Regions from separate parts of the Shewanella sp. DC2-4 genome, predicted to be linked through region 3. Evidence: predicted binding sites of a transcription regulator. Region 3 holds the regulator's gene; each other region holds the start of a gene.
The links. Region 3 encodes ArgR, which controls arginine synthesis, uptake and breakdown. Its sites were predicted from a motif close to ANTGAATANNTATTCANT; they were not measured.
Positions count from the first base shown of each region.

Region 1 (5,267 bases), 560 kb from region 3:
ACAGGTTTCGTAGTAGCGGGCCAAATTAGGTTCCGCCTTGGCGTAGACCATTTCCAGCATTGAAATACGAGTGCTGAAGAAGGGCCATTCCCGCTCCATATCTTGCAGTAAGCCCATCTCACCACGTTCACTGGCGGCTTGTAGTGCTTCACCTGCGCCGAGCCATGCAGGTAACATCAAGCGGTTTTGCGACCAAGCAAAAATCCACGGAATAGCTCGCAGACTTTCGATCCCACCATCGACACGACGTTTGGCTGGACGGCTGCCGAGTGGCAGTTTTCCTAATTCCACTTCTGGCGTTGCCGCGCGGAAATAAGCAACAAAATCAGGTTCATCACGCACTATGCCACGGTAAGCACCCACTGATTCTTCAGCGATACGTTGCATGCAATTGCGCCATTCTTGCTTCGGCTCTGGCGGTGGTAATAGGGTTGCTTCCAATACGGCCGAGGTATACAGGGCCAAGCTTTGAACCGCGAGTTTTGGCAAGCCAAACTTGAAGCGGATCATTTCGCCCTGCTCAGTCACACGAATGCGGCCATCTACCGAACCTGGTGGTTGCGATAGGATTGCCTTGTGTGCAGGACCGCCCCCGCGACCAATGCTGCCACCACGGCCATGGAATAATGTGAGCTTGACGCCTGCTTGTTTACAGACCGCCACTAACTGCTCTTGGGCGTGATACTGAGCCCAAGCCGCCGCCATTACGCCGGCATCTTTAGCTGAGTCAGAGTAACCAATCATAACTTCTTGCATGCCTTTGGTATAACCACGATACCAGTCGATATCGAGCAAATCGGTAATACAGGCCGCGGCGTTGTTTAAGTCGCTTAAGGTTTCAAACAGCGGTACCACGCGCATTGGGTGCGAACAGCCCGTTTCTTTGAGCAAGAGTAAAACCGTTAAGACATCCGATGGTTTACCCGCCATCGAAATCACATAGGATCCGAGTGCTTTTGCCGGATGTTTAGCAATCAAACGACAGGTATTAAGCACTTCGGCCACATCGGCTGAGGGTTGCCAGTTACTTGGGATCAGTGGACGACGGTTGCTGAGTTCACGTAATAGGAAGGCTTGCTTCTCGGTTTCATCCCAATGGTTGAAATCACCCATGCCGAGATAGCGAGTTAACTCGGCGAGCACATCGCTGTGACGGCTGGCGTCTTGGCGAATGTCGAGTCTGAGCATATGAATGCCAAAACAGGCGAGACGGCGGAGAATGTCGAGCAATAAACCGTTGGCGATTAAGCGCATACCGCAGTCGGTTAAACTCTTATAGAGCATTTCTAGCGGCGCTTTGAGATCACTTTCTTGCCAAATCAGGCTCGACTTATCGACTTCAGGATTGTGGCCTTCGATGCGCGCATTCAAATAATCTATGGTGTCACGCAGTCTTTGACGAATAGATCGCAGCACGTGGCGGTAAGGTTCGCAGCTGTTATTGGTATAAGCCTTTAACTCATCATTGGCTTCTTCCATCGACAGTTCACCGACCAGTAGGACTATGTCTTTTAAGAATAATCTGGCGGCAGCATGGCGGTTACGATCGAGCACCTCTTGGGTGACTTTGGCAGTTACAAACGGGTTGCCGTCGCGATCGCCGCCCATCCAGCTTGAAAAGCGCACTGGCGCTATATCAATCGGTAATTGCTGCCCTGTGCGTTGCTGCACTCGATCGTTAAGTTGTCTTAAGAAGTCAGGCACCGCATGCCAGAGTGACTCTTCAATGGTGGATAATCCCCAGCGAGCCTCATCTACTGGAGTTGGGCGCTCGCGGCGGATCTCATTGGTGTGCCATATTTGCGCGATTAATTGGCGCAGGCGCAGGTTGATCTGTTGACGTTCTCTATCCGACAGTTGGTCGTTTTCTTGCTCTGTTAAGCAGTCGACAATGGCGGCGTATTTTTGGATCAGGGTGCGACGGGATATTTCAGTGGGGTGCGCTGTTAGCACCAGATCAATATCCAGTGTTTTTAGACAGTCGAGCATTTTAGCTTGGTCGACACGACCATTGAGCATGCGGCCTAGGAGTTGTTCCACTGGGTCTGGTACGCAGACAAGTTCGTCGCAATTACGACTGATAGTATGAAATTGCTCGGATAAGTTAGCTAAGTTAAGAAATTGGTTAAAAGCTTTTGCAAAAGGGACTAATTCTTCGTCTGGCAAAGCTGTCAGTAACTCGAGCATTTGCTCTCTGGCGGCTTGATCGCCTCGGCGTGAGTCTTTGGCAAGCTTACGGATCTGTTCAACCTTCTCAAGAAAAGAGTCCCCAAGATGGGTACGCATAGTATCGCCAAGGATTTGGCCTAACATACTCACGTTCGATCTTAATGACGCATACATATCTGTCATATTGTCTGCCATGGTTACTGACATAGTTACTCCGAATAGAAAAACATGAAAATTCCGCTGTGCATTTAGCCCGTTAGCACAATACCTATCACTTGGGGCTATGGTCAACAGCAGAACTTATAACTTATACGACTGGCTTATCCGATATGCAACCAATCACGGTATTTGATGAAGAATATTCAATAGAAATGCGAAGTCACGCAATATTTTTTGATGATTAGTGCAAGTGAATATGAAGTGCATCATTTTCTGCTTTGCAGACATGTATCTTAGCTGTTAATGAAAAGGACTGATTTTGACTCATGTTGACCCTGGATAACTGTGTTATTAACGAGTTAACTGAATGGGAACTGTGTCTTCGATATCCCAGTTTGAGCTTAAAATATGAAAATAAATTAAAAATATATATTCACATATATTGCATAAGTAGATCTTTGTGGTAGTCTAGCCATCAGTTGAGATGAGTCACCCTCTGTGACCTGTAGAGTGAATATCATGATGCACAGTATTAGCCTGACAGTGAATAAAATAACAACCTATTACGATTTCCTGCGACGATAGTCTTGTCATCATAGATATGCGCGGTTGCGTGTAAGCTATTCATCTACTCTTTAAGTTTCTTTGATTCGGTTAATAAGACAAAAAACATGAAAAATATCGCCATTATTGGTGCCAGTGGTTACACAGGCGCGCAACTGACCGCTTTAATCCATGCAGAAGCAGATCTGACGATTCAGGGGTTGTATGTTTCTGAAAACAGTTTAGATAAAGGTAAACCTTTAGCGGATTTGTATCCTAGCTATAGCCATATTGCATTAACGCTGTCGCCATTGTCCGATGAAGCTAAGGTAAAAATCGTTGCCGAAGCTGATGCCGTGGTGTTAGCGACTGAGCACTCGGTGAGCCTGCATTTAGCGGCTTGGTTTTATAGCCAAGGGTTAGCGGTATTCGATTTAAGCGGTGCTTATCGTTTTAGCGATGTGGCGCAATATCCGAAGTGGTATGGCTTTGAGCATGAATATCCTGAAGTTTTAGCCAAAGCTGTGTATGGCCTTGCCGAATGGAATGCTAAAGAAATCGCTGCGACTAAGATGATTGCCGTGCCAGGTTGTTACCCGACCGCATCATTGACAGCGTTAAAACCGCTAGCGAGTTTACTGACATCGGCTTATCCGGTGATCAATGCCGTGAGCGGCGTAACAGGTGCGGGCCGTAAAGCGCAGTTACACACCAGTTTTTGTGAAGTGAGCCTGACACCTTACGGCGTATTAGGCCACAGACATCAACCCGAGATCGCCACTCAGCTTGGTCAAGAAGTGATATTTACCCCGCACCTTGGCAACTTTAAGCGTGGCATTTTAGCGACCATTACCGTGCAGCTAAAACCAGGCACTACGACTGCCGATGTGGCAGCGGCCTATAGCGTGTATGACAAGGCGCCATTGGTAACCGTAAAGCACAATCAGTTCCCGAAAGTGGACGATGTGGTGCTGACACCTAACTGTCACTTAGGTTGGAAGTTTGATGAGAATAGTGGTTACTTAGTGGTAGCCAGTGCCATCGATAACTTGATGAAAGGTGCTGCCAGCCAAGCGCTGCAATGCATAAAGATTCATTTTAACCTTTAATTGTTCATCCTTATTTAAGAGAGTCGTCAAGATGTCTACAAACAACTCAGTATTAGTGCTTAAAGTGGGCGGCGCGCTGCTGCAATGTGAAATGGGGATGGCGCGATTGATGGATACGGCTGCGGCTATGTTAGCCAATGGTCAGCAAGTGTTGATGGTGCATGGCGGCGGCTGTCTGGTGGATGAGCAGCTAGCAGCGAATGGTATGGAAACCGTCAAGTTAGAAGGTTTGCGTGTGACTCCGCCTGAGCAAATGCCGATTATTGCCGGCGCACTTGCGGGTACTTCGAACAAAATTCTTCAAGGCGCAGCGACTAAGGCTGGCATTGTGAGTGTGGGCATGAGCCTTGCCGATGGCAATACTGTTTCGGCTAAGATTAAAGATGAGCGTTTAGGCCTAGTGGGCGAAGTCACGCCAAACGATGGCACTTATCTTAAATTTATCCTCGCCCAAGGTTGGATGCCGATTTGTAGCTCCATCGCCATGATGGACGATGGCCAAATGCTTAACGTCAATGCAGACCAAGCGGCAACTGCATTAGCCAAATTAGTGGGCGGCAAGTTAGTGCTACTGTCGGATGTTTCTGGGGTGCTCGATGGTAAAGGCCAGCTCATCCATAGTTTAAATGGCAAGCAGATAGCAGACCTTGTTAAGCAAGGTGTGATCGAAAAGGGAATGAAGGTCAAAGTTGAAGCTGCGCTCGAAGTAGCACAGTGGATGGGGCAGGCGGTACAAGTTGCCTCGTGGCGTGATGCAAGCCAATTAATCGCATTAGCAAAAGGTGAAGCCGTAGGAACACAAATCCAACCATAAGTGGAGTAGGTTATGAAGCATTTACTATCGATAAAAGACTTAACCCAGCAGCAGTTACAGGATCTAATTGCCTTGGCAAAAACGATTAAAGCCAATCCGGCTGAGTATCGTCATGCGCTGGATGGCAAGAGTGTGGTGATGTTATTTGAAAAGCCCTCACTCAGAACTCGCGTCAGCTTTGATATCGGTATTAATAAGCTCGGTGGCCACTGTTTATACCTAGACCAGCAAAATGGTGAACTGGGAAAACGGGAATCGGTTGCTGACTTTGCTTCTAACCTGTCATGTTGGGCCGACGCAATTGTGGCGAGAACCTATTCACACACCACTATCGAACAATTAGCCGAGTTCGGCTCAGTGCCCGTGATCAATGCGCTGTCGGATCTTTATCATCCTTGCCAAGCCTTAGCTGACTTTTTAACTCTGGCAGAGCAGTTTGAGGATGTCAGTAAAGCTAAATTAGCTTATGTTGG
Region 1 covers NZ_JABRVR010000002.1:4,580,515-4,585,781, reverse strand. Annotated here, with positions in the region: gene ppc (phosphoenolpyruvate carboxylase) at 1-2,376, opposite strand, end outside; gene argC (N-acetyl-gamma-glutamyl-phosphate reductase) at 3,000-3,980, shown strand; gene argB (acetylglutamate kinase) at 4,012-4,794, shown strand; gene HQQ92_RS20810 (ornithine carbamoyltransferase) at 4,807-5,267, shown strand, end outside.
Region 1: a site for ArgR is predicted at 2,749-2,766, ahead of argC (N-acetyl-gamma-glutamyl-phosphate reductase). Genes of this name have one in related genera too.

Region 2 (5,267 bases), 3.2 Mb from region 3:
AAAAATCCAAGCTCATCGTCAGCAGCTTGCTCGGCAAGTAAGAGTTCAAGCAATTGGCTGATGGCTTTTGCTTTGAGGCTAAACGGCATCTTAGCAAGGGGAAAGCCGATGGCTTTTGGGGTGAACTCTAAAAGTTGCTGAGCAAATTTTGCGAAAAAAACAGCGGACATAGCGGGAACCCTACAAAAATAAAACATGATATATCCCAGTTTATCGGGATTTTATGATCTTAAACCTGTTTTAAATCAATTCATCGCCATTCAATCTTACCTACACTCAGCGGCTATCATTTTATCGGGAGCATCACTATGGAGCTGTTGTGTCCAGCAGGAAATCTGGCCTCGCTAAAGTCGGCATTACATGCCGGAGCCGACGCTGTGTATCTAGGGTTAAAAGACGACACCAACGCGCGCTCGTTTGCAGGATTAAACTTCACACCCGCAAAATTGCAAGAAGCCACTGAGCTGACGCAAAAGCACGGCAAAAAAATCTTTTTGACCTTAAATACTTTTCCAAAGCCCGGTGAAGAGCATCGTTGGTATCAGGCTATCGATTTAGCGGCAAAACTGGGTATGGATGCATTAATTGTCGCCGATCTTTCTTTACTCGATTATGCCCATAGGCACTATCCAAACCTGCCACTGCATTTATCGGTGCAGGCTAGTGCAACCAATCTGGGTGCGCTGAGCTTTTATAAGGAAGCCTTTAACATCGCCCGAGTAGTATTGCCACGGGTGTTATCCATGAAACAAGTACGGGATCTTGCTAAAGTCAGCCCAGTGGATTTGGAAGTATTCGCCTTTGGTAGTCTGTGCATTATGGCCGAAGGGCGTTGCCAGCTGTCATCCTATGTAACGGGCCAATCGCCCAACACAGGTGGATCTTGTTCACCAGCAAAACACGTACGCTGGCAAGAAGAAGGACAGAACAGATTAACCCGGCTCAACGATGTGTTAATTGATAAATCGGCCCTCGACGAACAAATGGGTTATCCCGTGGTATGCAAAGGCCGTTACATCACAGCAGATCAAGATTCGCCGCAATATTTACTCGAATCACCAACCAGTTTGAATACCTTAAGCTTACTTCCAGAGCTAGCCAAGGCGGGCATAGTGTCGCTGAAAATCGAAGGACGTCAACGCAGCCCCGCCTATGTTGAACAAGTCACTCTAGTATGGCGTCAAGCCATAGACACCTATCTAAATAATCCAGCGCTGTACTCACAAAGCCAAAATCAACCCCATTGGGAACAAGCCCTAGCGAAAGTATCCGAGGGTCAGATCACTACGCTTGGCGCCTACGAGCGCGATTGGCAATAAAAGGTAAATAGAGAGCAAGATTGACAAAGGACACCTTATGAAGATTTCCCTAGGACCACTGTTGTATTGCTGGCAGAAACAGCAAGTCGCTGACTTTTACCAGCAAGTCGCCGCCAGTCAAATTCCCTTAGTGTATTTAGGTGAGGCGGTTTGTAGCCGCAGACGCGAACTCAAGTGGGGCGATTATCTAGAGCTGGCGCAAATGCTCAAGCAGGCGGGTAAAGAAGTCGTGCTTTCGACGCTGGCCTTAATCGAAGCGCCATCTGAATATACTGAGCTCAAACGCCAGGTCGATAACGGTGAATTTATCGTCGAAGCAAACGATATGGCGGCAGTGTATCTTGCCAAAGAACGTAAGTTACCCTTTGTCTGCGGCGCGAGTATCAATAACTACAATCGTGCTAGTTTAGATATCTTGCAGCGGTTTGGAATGCAAAGATTTGTGATGCCAGTGGAGCTATCTAAGGCTTGGTTACAACAAGTAATTCAAGAGCAGCCATCATTTGAGGTGGAAGTGCTCGGCCACGGCTATTTACCACTCGCCCATTCAGCACGCTGCTTTACCGCTAGACACAAACAGCTCACGAAAGATCATTGCGAAACGGTGTGCCGTGAATACAGTAAAGGACTACTCGCGCAAACCCAAGAGCAGCAACCTTTACTCAGGCTCAATGGAATTCAAACCCAATCCGCTAGCTGTTTAGATTTACGCAGTGAAATAGCGGCAATGACACAGATGGGGGTCGATGTGTTTCGAGTATCACCCAGTAGTCTTGACTGCATCACTAAAGCCAATACTTTGGTCGATACGATTCAAGCGACTAAAAATACTCAGGATTTCTCAATGAATAGCAACCTTGATATAACCCAGTGCAACGGTTATTGGTTTGGTGAAGCGGGCCTTGCTGTGCATGTGAATCCATAGCCTAGAGCTGAAGTTAAGCCTAAATTTAAAGATAACTCAGCCAATGATTTTGGGATCTTGGCTGAAGCTTAACTGGCTAAAAAGCAGCACACTTGTCCAACACAATAAACTTCCCAGTCCAATCCATTCTAGTAGGGCTGGCCACCACAAAGTAGGACGCGGCAGTTGCAATACCATCTCCTGATAAAACGGTCTATCGCCTTCGGTCAAACCTAAATTGAGCTGTGGCGCATACAGAAACGTCAACATGCTACATAAGACTATTAACGCCAACAACCCAGTCCAACGGCCAAAGTTAGACTTGCCGAAACAGACCAAGGCTAAGTAGAAGATCGCACTCAAACTCCCCAGATAGAAAAACCATTTCAGCCCAAGAACATGCAAGTGATACACGTTCACCGGAAATAATCCCACGCTCGCTAAAGCCAGAAAAGTGAGAGCCAAACTGATAAAGAAAGGGTATCCCCAGCAAGAAGTTACCTGCTGCAAAGAAGACAAACAATAGAAAACGAGGCTTAAACTGCCAAAAAACAATCCACCGTTGAGAATGACAGCGAAAGACGAATGACCATAAGTCCCTAATTCACTTAGGGTGTGATTCAAAAAATTGAAGCGATGGAATTCAGAATCATCGAACCCCAAAACAGTAATAACAATGCCAATTAAAAGCCCAAAGATCCCCAAAAAACCAAACTTAATGGCCAGTGTTGAGCCGCCTTTAATCGTAACCTTCTGTACTTTTGCGATCATGAATACTAGAGCTGGATGGGAGTAATACTAACTTACATGGAAATGAGAAGATTTAAAGCGGCAGGTATCCGCTTTATGAATAATATTTTTACTTTCATCGTTATTTGCGACTTTTTAGTCAATCACAAAAGCATCAAGATAATGGAGAAGGTCACTTTTAGAGATAAGTCGATTTAAAGGCTTATCGCATAAAAATGTGTCCTAATGCCCAAGGATCCTTAACATTACCGCGATATGCACAACAGGTTCTCGTCAACGCTATATAGCCAGAGTTATCTCTATTGCACTTTCAAATCGAACAGAAAACCAGCCAACATGGCAGTAGCGCTAAAGTTGCTGATGTTTTTTTGTGCAGAAATAACATCTGGATAGTTTCACACACATCAGCAAACAAGTAATTAACCAGTCGTTAACCCACCTAAGGTAGGCGATGGTAAATCAATGTTTAATAATGCTTTTACAGTAATACAATCCAATATAACCACTCTTAATTTATCGACAACTGAAGTAAAATAACTATGCTGTTTTGCTGCTTATATCAAACTAACTAGCGAATCGTTTTACATAGAGAAGCTAAGCGAGTAATCTTCCCCATTCTCGTTTTTGAGTTGAATTTAAATGCACCTTAATTAGCGTCGACAGCTTGTTACGTGCGGCTATTTATTCAAATTTACCATGTACGACTCGTACTTTAAGGTGTACAACATTGGCTACTGAAAATAAAAACCGAAACATTAAGACGATACTCACCTTTATCGTCCCTTCGCTGATTGGTCTGTTGTTATTTATGACCCCTATCAGCTACAACGATGCGATCACAATTCCTATCGCTATCATATCTAAAGCACTGCAAGGCGCATTGAGCGGTGTGCTAACCCTCATAGTGACTATTATTGTTGTGACTACGGCGCTGGCCTCTTTACTGTCAAAAGTGTTTAAGCCCACATTCGTTACGCAAAATCACTTCCTTAATGGTTTATTGAATGTCAGCCCCATGTGGTTGACGACTCGGATCTTAGGTGCAGTGTTTATCGTACTGACTTACTTAGGTTTAGGTCCAGAGATCATCAACTCCTCGAGCACTGGCGCATTAGTCTTAAACGACTTATTACCTGTGTTGTTCTCGGTATTTATCTTTGCAGGTATGTTACTGCCGCTGCTGCTGAACTTCGGCCTACTCGAGCTCTTTGGCACACTCTTAACGAAAGTCATGCGTCCTGTGTTCAATCTACCGGGTCGTAGCGCTATCGATTGTATGGCCTCATGGTTAGGTGATGGCAGTGTCGGCATTTTGCTGACCAGCAAACAATACGAAGCCCGTTTTTATACCCAGAGAGAAGCCGCAGTTATTGGTACAACCTTCTCGGCGGTATCGATTACCTTCAGCTTAGTGGTGATTTCACAAGTTAAGTTAGAGCATATGTTTGTGCCCTTTTATTTGACTGTGTGCCTCGCGGGTTTTGCCGCCGCTGTGATTGTGCCTAAGCTGCCACCATTATCGTGGAAGAAAGACAACTACATAGATGACACACCACGCATGCCAGATGATGAGCTGATCCCTGCTGGACATGGCGCCTTATCTTGGGGCTTTGATAAAGCCTTAGAAAAAGCCGCCAGTGCTGGTGGCATAAAAGCGGTCTTAAATGAAGGTATTAAAAACGTTGTCGATATGGTGTTTGGTATTATCCCTGTGGTAATGGCCATTGGTACGCTGGCACTGATTATTGCCGAGCACACGCCCATCTTTAACTATCTGGGGATGCCGTTTATTCCATTACTCGAATTACTGCATATTCCAGAAGCCACTGAAGCCTCTAAAACAATCGTAGTCGGTTTTGCGGATATGTTTATTCCGTCAATCCTTGCCAGCTCAATTGAATCAGATATGACCCGCTTTGTAATTGCAGCCTTATCTGTGACTCAGTTGATCTATATGAGTGAAGTCGGTGCACTGCTTATCGGCAGTAAAATTCCCGTCAACTTCGTTGAGCTTTTCGTGGTGTTTATTCTACGCACCTTAGTGACACTGCCTGTTATCGCAGGTGTGGCGCATTTATTGTTCTAACATTACGCTAGTTTGGGCCTAACGTAGGTTTTAATGTAAGTCCAACAAGCGTTCTAAAAAAGGGGAGTCAGATTAACTGACTCCCCTTTTTGCACTAACTCATACACGAACTGGCTGTTTTGATTATATAGCGTGACTTAATCGTACAATCTCCACTCGACACCACACAACTCACTTTGGGATATTTCCTAGTTAGACTTTTAGTTAG
Region 2 covers NZ_JABRVR010000002.1:819,170-824,436, reverse strand. Annotated here, with positions in the region: gene HQQ92_RS04300 (SCP2 domain-containing protein) at 1-170, opposite strand, end outside; gene HQQ92_RS04295 (peptidase U32 family protein) at 309-1,319, shown strand; gene HQQ92_RS04290 (U32 family peptidase) at 1,357-2,244, shown strand; gene HQQ92_RS04285 (hypothetical protein) at 2,281-2,994, opposite strand; gene HQQ92_RS04280 (YjiH family protein) at 3,701-5,059, shown strand.
Region 2: a site for ArgR is predicted at 3,602-3,619, ahead of HQQ92_RS04280 (YjiH family protein). Genes of this name have one in related genera too.

Region 3 (5,267 bases):
TGCAGTTCTTTTAGAAAAGGCCAGTTTTGTTGCGCTGAGTGTATGAGGCAGTTGTGGGCCAGCAGATCAATGGGTTCGAGGAGTAGCGTTGCGCTATCAAGATAGCTCGGTGCCGCGCAAAGTACCGCATCTATGGTCATCAAACGCCGAGCTATGAGATTCTCATCGGGCTGCTCGGTATAACGTAGCGCCACGTCGACGCTCTCATCTACCAATTGCGCAAAACTGTCCGACATCACCAGTTGAATGTTGACCTTAGGATGAATTTTAATAAAGCGATCGACGACATCAAACAGACTGTGCTGCCCTAAGCCAATAGGCGTAGTGATACGAATACTGCCTACCAGTTCACTGTTATGGCTGTGGGCACGGCTCTCCATGGCAGCAACTTCACTTAAGATCCGCTGGCAAAATTGTAGCGCTTCCTCACCCTGCAAAGTCAAGCTGGCGCTGCGCGTGGTGCGGTGTAATAAGCGTAAACTCAACCACTGCTCCACTTCTTGAATATGACGGGAAACCTGCAGACGGCTGAGGTCTAAATGTTCGGCAGCTTTGGTAAAGCTGCCACAGTTTGCGACTTCGACGAAACTGCGTATTGCGGCAATTTTATCCACATTAGTATCCTATATTGAAACAATCATGCTCAATTATTGATGTTTATTAGGTGAAAAACTGCAAGTAAACTGGATCCAATGTAAATCATCTGAGTGGGACAATGAAATGAAAATCGCAATTTTAGGTGCAACGGGTTGGATTGGTGGTGCAATTTTAAAAGAAGCACAGAGTCGTGGACATCAAGTGACAGCATTAGTGCGTGATCCAAGCAAGTTATCCGTGGCTGACGTGGCAGTACGTGCCGTGGATTTAGAGCAGCCATTGGTCGCCGATACCTTTGCTGGCGTAGATGTCGTGATTGCCGCCGTTGGTGGCCGCGCCCAACAAAATCATGGTCTAGTGGCGAGTACGGTTCAGCATTTACTGGATGTGCTGCCTAACGCTAACGTGTCACGTTTATTGTGGGTCGGTGGTGCTGGGAGTTTAGAAGTGGCGCCGGGTGTGGCGCTGGTCTCTAGCCCAGATTTCCCCGCAGCATATAAAGATGAGGCGTTAGCTCAGGGTGAAGCTTTGCAGGTATTCCGTGCGGCGCAAACTGCAATCAATTGGACCTTTGTGAGCCCAGCCGCTGAGATTTATCCCGGTGAGAGTGAAGGCCCGTACCGTCTTGGTGGTGACAGCTTCTTTACCGATGCCAATGGTCGCAGCCGCATTTCTGTTACAGATTACGCAAAAGCCATGGTAGATGAAGCCGAAAAGGGCGCTCACCCAAACCAGCGCATCAGCGTGGCTTACTGACCTTAGCGTATAAACATCGGTGCGCGAGAGATTGGCTTAAATGTGTAACGTAATCGGGACAATGGCGCAAATAACCAGCGCTATATTGCACTTAAAAACGTACAGATAAAATAGAACAGGTCAGCTCACTGACCTGTTTTTTATTCTGCGTAATTGAATAAAGATTTGATGGTTTCTAAGGTATCGGCGATATCTTGGATGCTCGATGGGCAAATAAAGATAGTGTCATCACCGGCAATCGTACCCAAAATGCCTTCTGGTTTACCGATAGAATCCAACAAGCGGGCAATCAGCTGCGCGGCTCCTGGGCTAGTTCGCACGACGATCATCGCTTGGTTGTGATCGACGTCGAGTACCAAATTCTTCAGCGGGCTACCCGCGGTGGGTACGCCTAATTCGGCTGGTAAGCAATACACCATCTCTTGCTTAGCGTTGCGAGTCCGCACTGCGCCGAACTTGCTGAGCATGCGTGACACTTTCGATTGGTTAATATTACCAAAGCCTTCAGCTTGCAAGGCGGTGACGATTTCACTCTGAGAGCCAAAGCGCTCTTCTTTTAAAATCGACTTAAAAATTCTAACAAGGTCATCCTGATTCTTGGTCGTTTGCATAATATTATTATTCGTTATTCAAAAAAACAGGCCCATTTTGAATATTTTTAGAAAAATTGTCAACAAATAACCAGATTGGTTGAATAAAAATTCACTAAGCCCCAGTGGTTAAGCGTTTGTAGGGGGCATAAAAATCCCAATTTGAGTAATTGTTCTACATTGCTTCTACATTATTCCGGAATTCTTTTGTCCCACGACTAAGGGATAATTGAAATTGTTGTGACATTCCAGTAATGTGACGCCAACGCAAATTAGATCCATGTCACACATATCCGAGAAATAACGGAGATAACTATGAAAGTTGCTGTACTTGGTGCTGCTGGTGGTATCGGCCAGGCTCTTGCCCTACTGTTAAAAACTCAATTGCCTGCGGGTTCACAATTGTCTCTATATGATATCGCACCGGTAACTCCGGGTGTTGCGGTTGACTTGAGTCACATTCCAACTGCTGTTGAAATCAAAGGTTTTGCTGGTGAAGATCCAACGCCTGCCCTCGTGGGTGCTGACGTTGTTCTAATTTCTGCTGGTGTTGCGCGTAAGCCTGGTATGGATCGTTCAGATCTGTTCAATATCAATGCGGGTATCGTTCGCAACCTGATCGAAAAAGTAGCGGCAACTTGCCCTACGGCTTTGGTTGGCATTATCACTAACCCAGTCAACACGACCGTAGCTATCGCTGCAGAAGTGATGAAAAAAGCGGGTGTTTACGATAAAAACCGTCTGTTCGGTATCACGACTCTAGACGTGATCCGTTCTGAAACTTTCATCGCCGAATTAAAAGGCCTGAACGTTGCTGACGTTAAAGTCAATGTGATCGGCGGCCACAGCGGCGTGACCATTCTGCCATTACTGTCTCAAGTTGAAGGCGCGACTTTCACTGACGAAGAAGTGGCAAGTCTGACGACTCGCATCCAAAACGCGGGTACAGAAGTGGTTGAAGCTAAAGCCGGTGGCGGAAGCGCGACTCTGTCTATGGGTCAAGCGGCTTGCCGTTTCGGTCTGTCTCTGGTTCGTGGTCTGCAAGGCGAAGCTAACATCGTTGAATGCGCCTATGTTGACGGCGGCAGCGAGCATGCTGAATTCTTCGCACAACCTGTGCTGTTAGGCAAAAACGGTATTGAAAAAGTACTGCCTTACGGTGAAGTGAGTGCATTCGAAGCTAACGCTCGTGATTCTATGTTAGATACGCTGAAAGGCGATATCAAACTAGGCGTTGATTTCGTTAAATAATCTTTCGGATAATCTTTTTAGATTATGACGAATTAAAAACGGAGCCATTGAGCTCCGTTTTTTTATGCCTGCGTTTTACTCTTTCTAAAGCTCATTCAGCGGCGCTTAGTGGGAATTTGGCAGTTATCATCGCAGCGGGCTTTGCCCGTCAGTAAATAAGAGATGCGATATCTGTGTTTTGCGAATCTGAGATAGCACCAATCGGCGACAGTTTTAATCACGGGCAGGCGTAATAGTTGGATCCAAGCGCGCGTCCCTGTCAGTGCCCACGCTTTACAAGTGACATCTAACCCGAGTAACACTTCGCCCGTTGCGGTTTCGCCATGGAGAATCGTATTGGCGTAGTCTCTATCGATATGGCTGAAGCGCTCACTAAAGTCTGGCGCATTTAAATCTTCAAGCGCAATTAAGTTCTTCGGATCGCGCGCTTTCAGTTGGCGCATTTCGGCGCTACATAATGGACAATTCCCATCGTAAAAAATCCGCAGTTCCATCGGTATTACCTCTGATGACTTGATCACAATACTTGGTCTAAGCTCTTGGCTTGAGTACTTAAGCTTGGTTTTCTTCTACCCTATACGCAGAAGAAAGGGTTTTAGATCGAAGCGATTGTAGAACGGATCAGCCCCTCATTTGGCTTTTTGTTAGGTTAAATTCAAATGAGTGCAGTAACATCTTGGTTATTCATCAGTTTAACTTGATTGCTGATTTTTAAGTGAACAAGGTAAAGCCTGACAAATAACGACTCAAAAGGATAGGTATGACATCTCCCATCATTATCACTGGCGTGGGTAAACGCATAGGTTACGCCTTAGCCAAACATTTTCTCGCCCAAGGTCAGCAGGTGATTGGTACTTATCGCAGCCATTACGACAGTATCGATGAGCTTAACGCCTTAGGCGCAACTCTGTATCCCTGCGATTTTTATGACGATGCCCAAGTGCAATCCTTAATTGATGAGTTAACTCAACAGCCTCAAGTTCGCGCCATTATTCACAATGCTTCGGACTGGCTGCCGGATTCTGTTCTTACAAAGAATGAGCCTTTAAAGAGTACCACTTTTGCGCCGAGCCAAGTGCTGCAGCGCATGATGCAAGTGCATGTGAGCGTACCCTATCAGTTGAACTTGGCCTTAGAGGCGCAGCTACGTGCGGCTGCTGGCGATGAAATCGGCGGCAGTGATGTGATTCATATTACTGACTATGTGGCAGAGAAGGGCAGTCAGAAGCATATCGCCTATGCCGCCAGTAAAGCCGCGCTGCACAATATGACGCTATCCTTTGCCGCCAAATTTGCGCCCGAGGTCAAAGTGAATTCGATTGCGCCTGCGATGATCCTATTTAATGCAGGAGATGATGTTGCCTATCAGCAAAAAACCTTAGCCAAAGCGCTGCTGCCGAAAGAGGCGGGGAATGAGGAAATTATCGACTTAGTGGAATATCTGCTGAATAGCCGCTACGTCACTGGTCGTTGCCATAATGTCGATGGTGGCCGGCATTTAAGGTAGAGAAGGCTCTAGAACGCCACTGCATGGCTGTAGAATCTAGCTTCTAGATCCTTCTTTTTCAAAATGTCAGTACCCGACTTGGGGTGATGATGAACGGTAAAGGCACATCCCAATACTCGCAGGGTAAACTCGTCACTTGCTGACAGTCGTGGGCGTAACCCATAGGCAAAGGTTTACCCTTAAGCTGCCAGTTCGCCAGCGTCCTATCGTAATAACCGCCGCCCATGCCCATGCGATTGCCCATTAAATCAAACGCCACTAATGGTGTGATAACCACATCTAATTCTGTCACTGGGATAATGGCGCGCACATCTAATTTAGGTTCTAAGATGCCGAATTGATTCGCCTGCATGGGGGTGTCTGCGGTGTAATGGAGGAATAACAATTGTCCGGCATTGAAGGGATGTAACCTAGGCAGATAGGTGTTTATGCCCATTTGCCACAGCGCAGCGATCAGCGGCGGCGTGGCGAGTTCGCCATCATGGGTGAGATATAATGCCACATGTTGCGCTTTGTTGGCCTGCAATGCATCGAGCATTCGCTGGCAGGCGTTTAAACTTGCTTGG
Region 3 covers NZ_JABRVR010000002.1:4,016,891-4,022,157, reverse strand. Annotated here, with positions in the region: gene HQQ92_RS18255 (LysR family transcriptional regulator) at 1-614, opposite strand, end outside; gene HQQ92_RS18250 (NAD(P)-dependent oxidoreductase) at 721-1,353, shown strand; gene argR (transcriptional regulator ArgR) at 1,494-1,964, opposite strand; gene mdh (malate dehydrogenase) at 2,259-3,194, shown strand; gene HQQ92_RS18235 (thiol-disulfide oxidoreductase DCC family protein) at 3,290-3,688, opposite strand; gene folM (dihydromonapterin reductase) at 3,955-4,701, shown strand; gene HQQ92_RS18225 (5-formyltetrahydrofolate cyclo-ligase) at 4,760-5,267, opposite strand, start outside.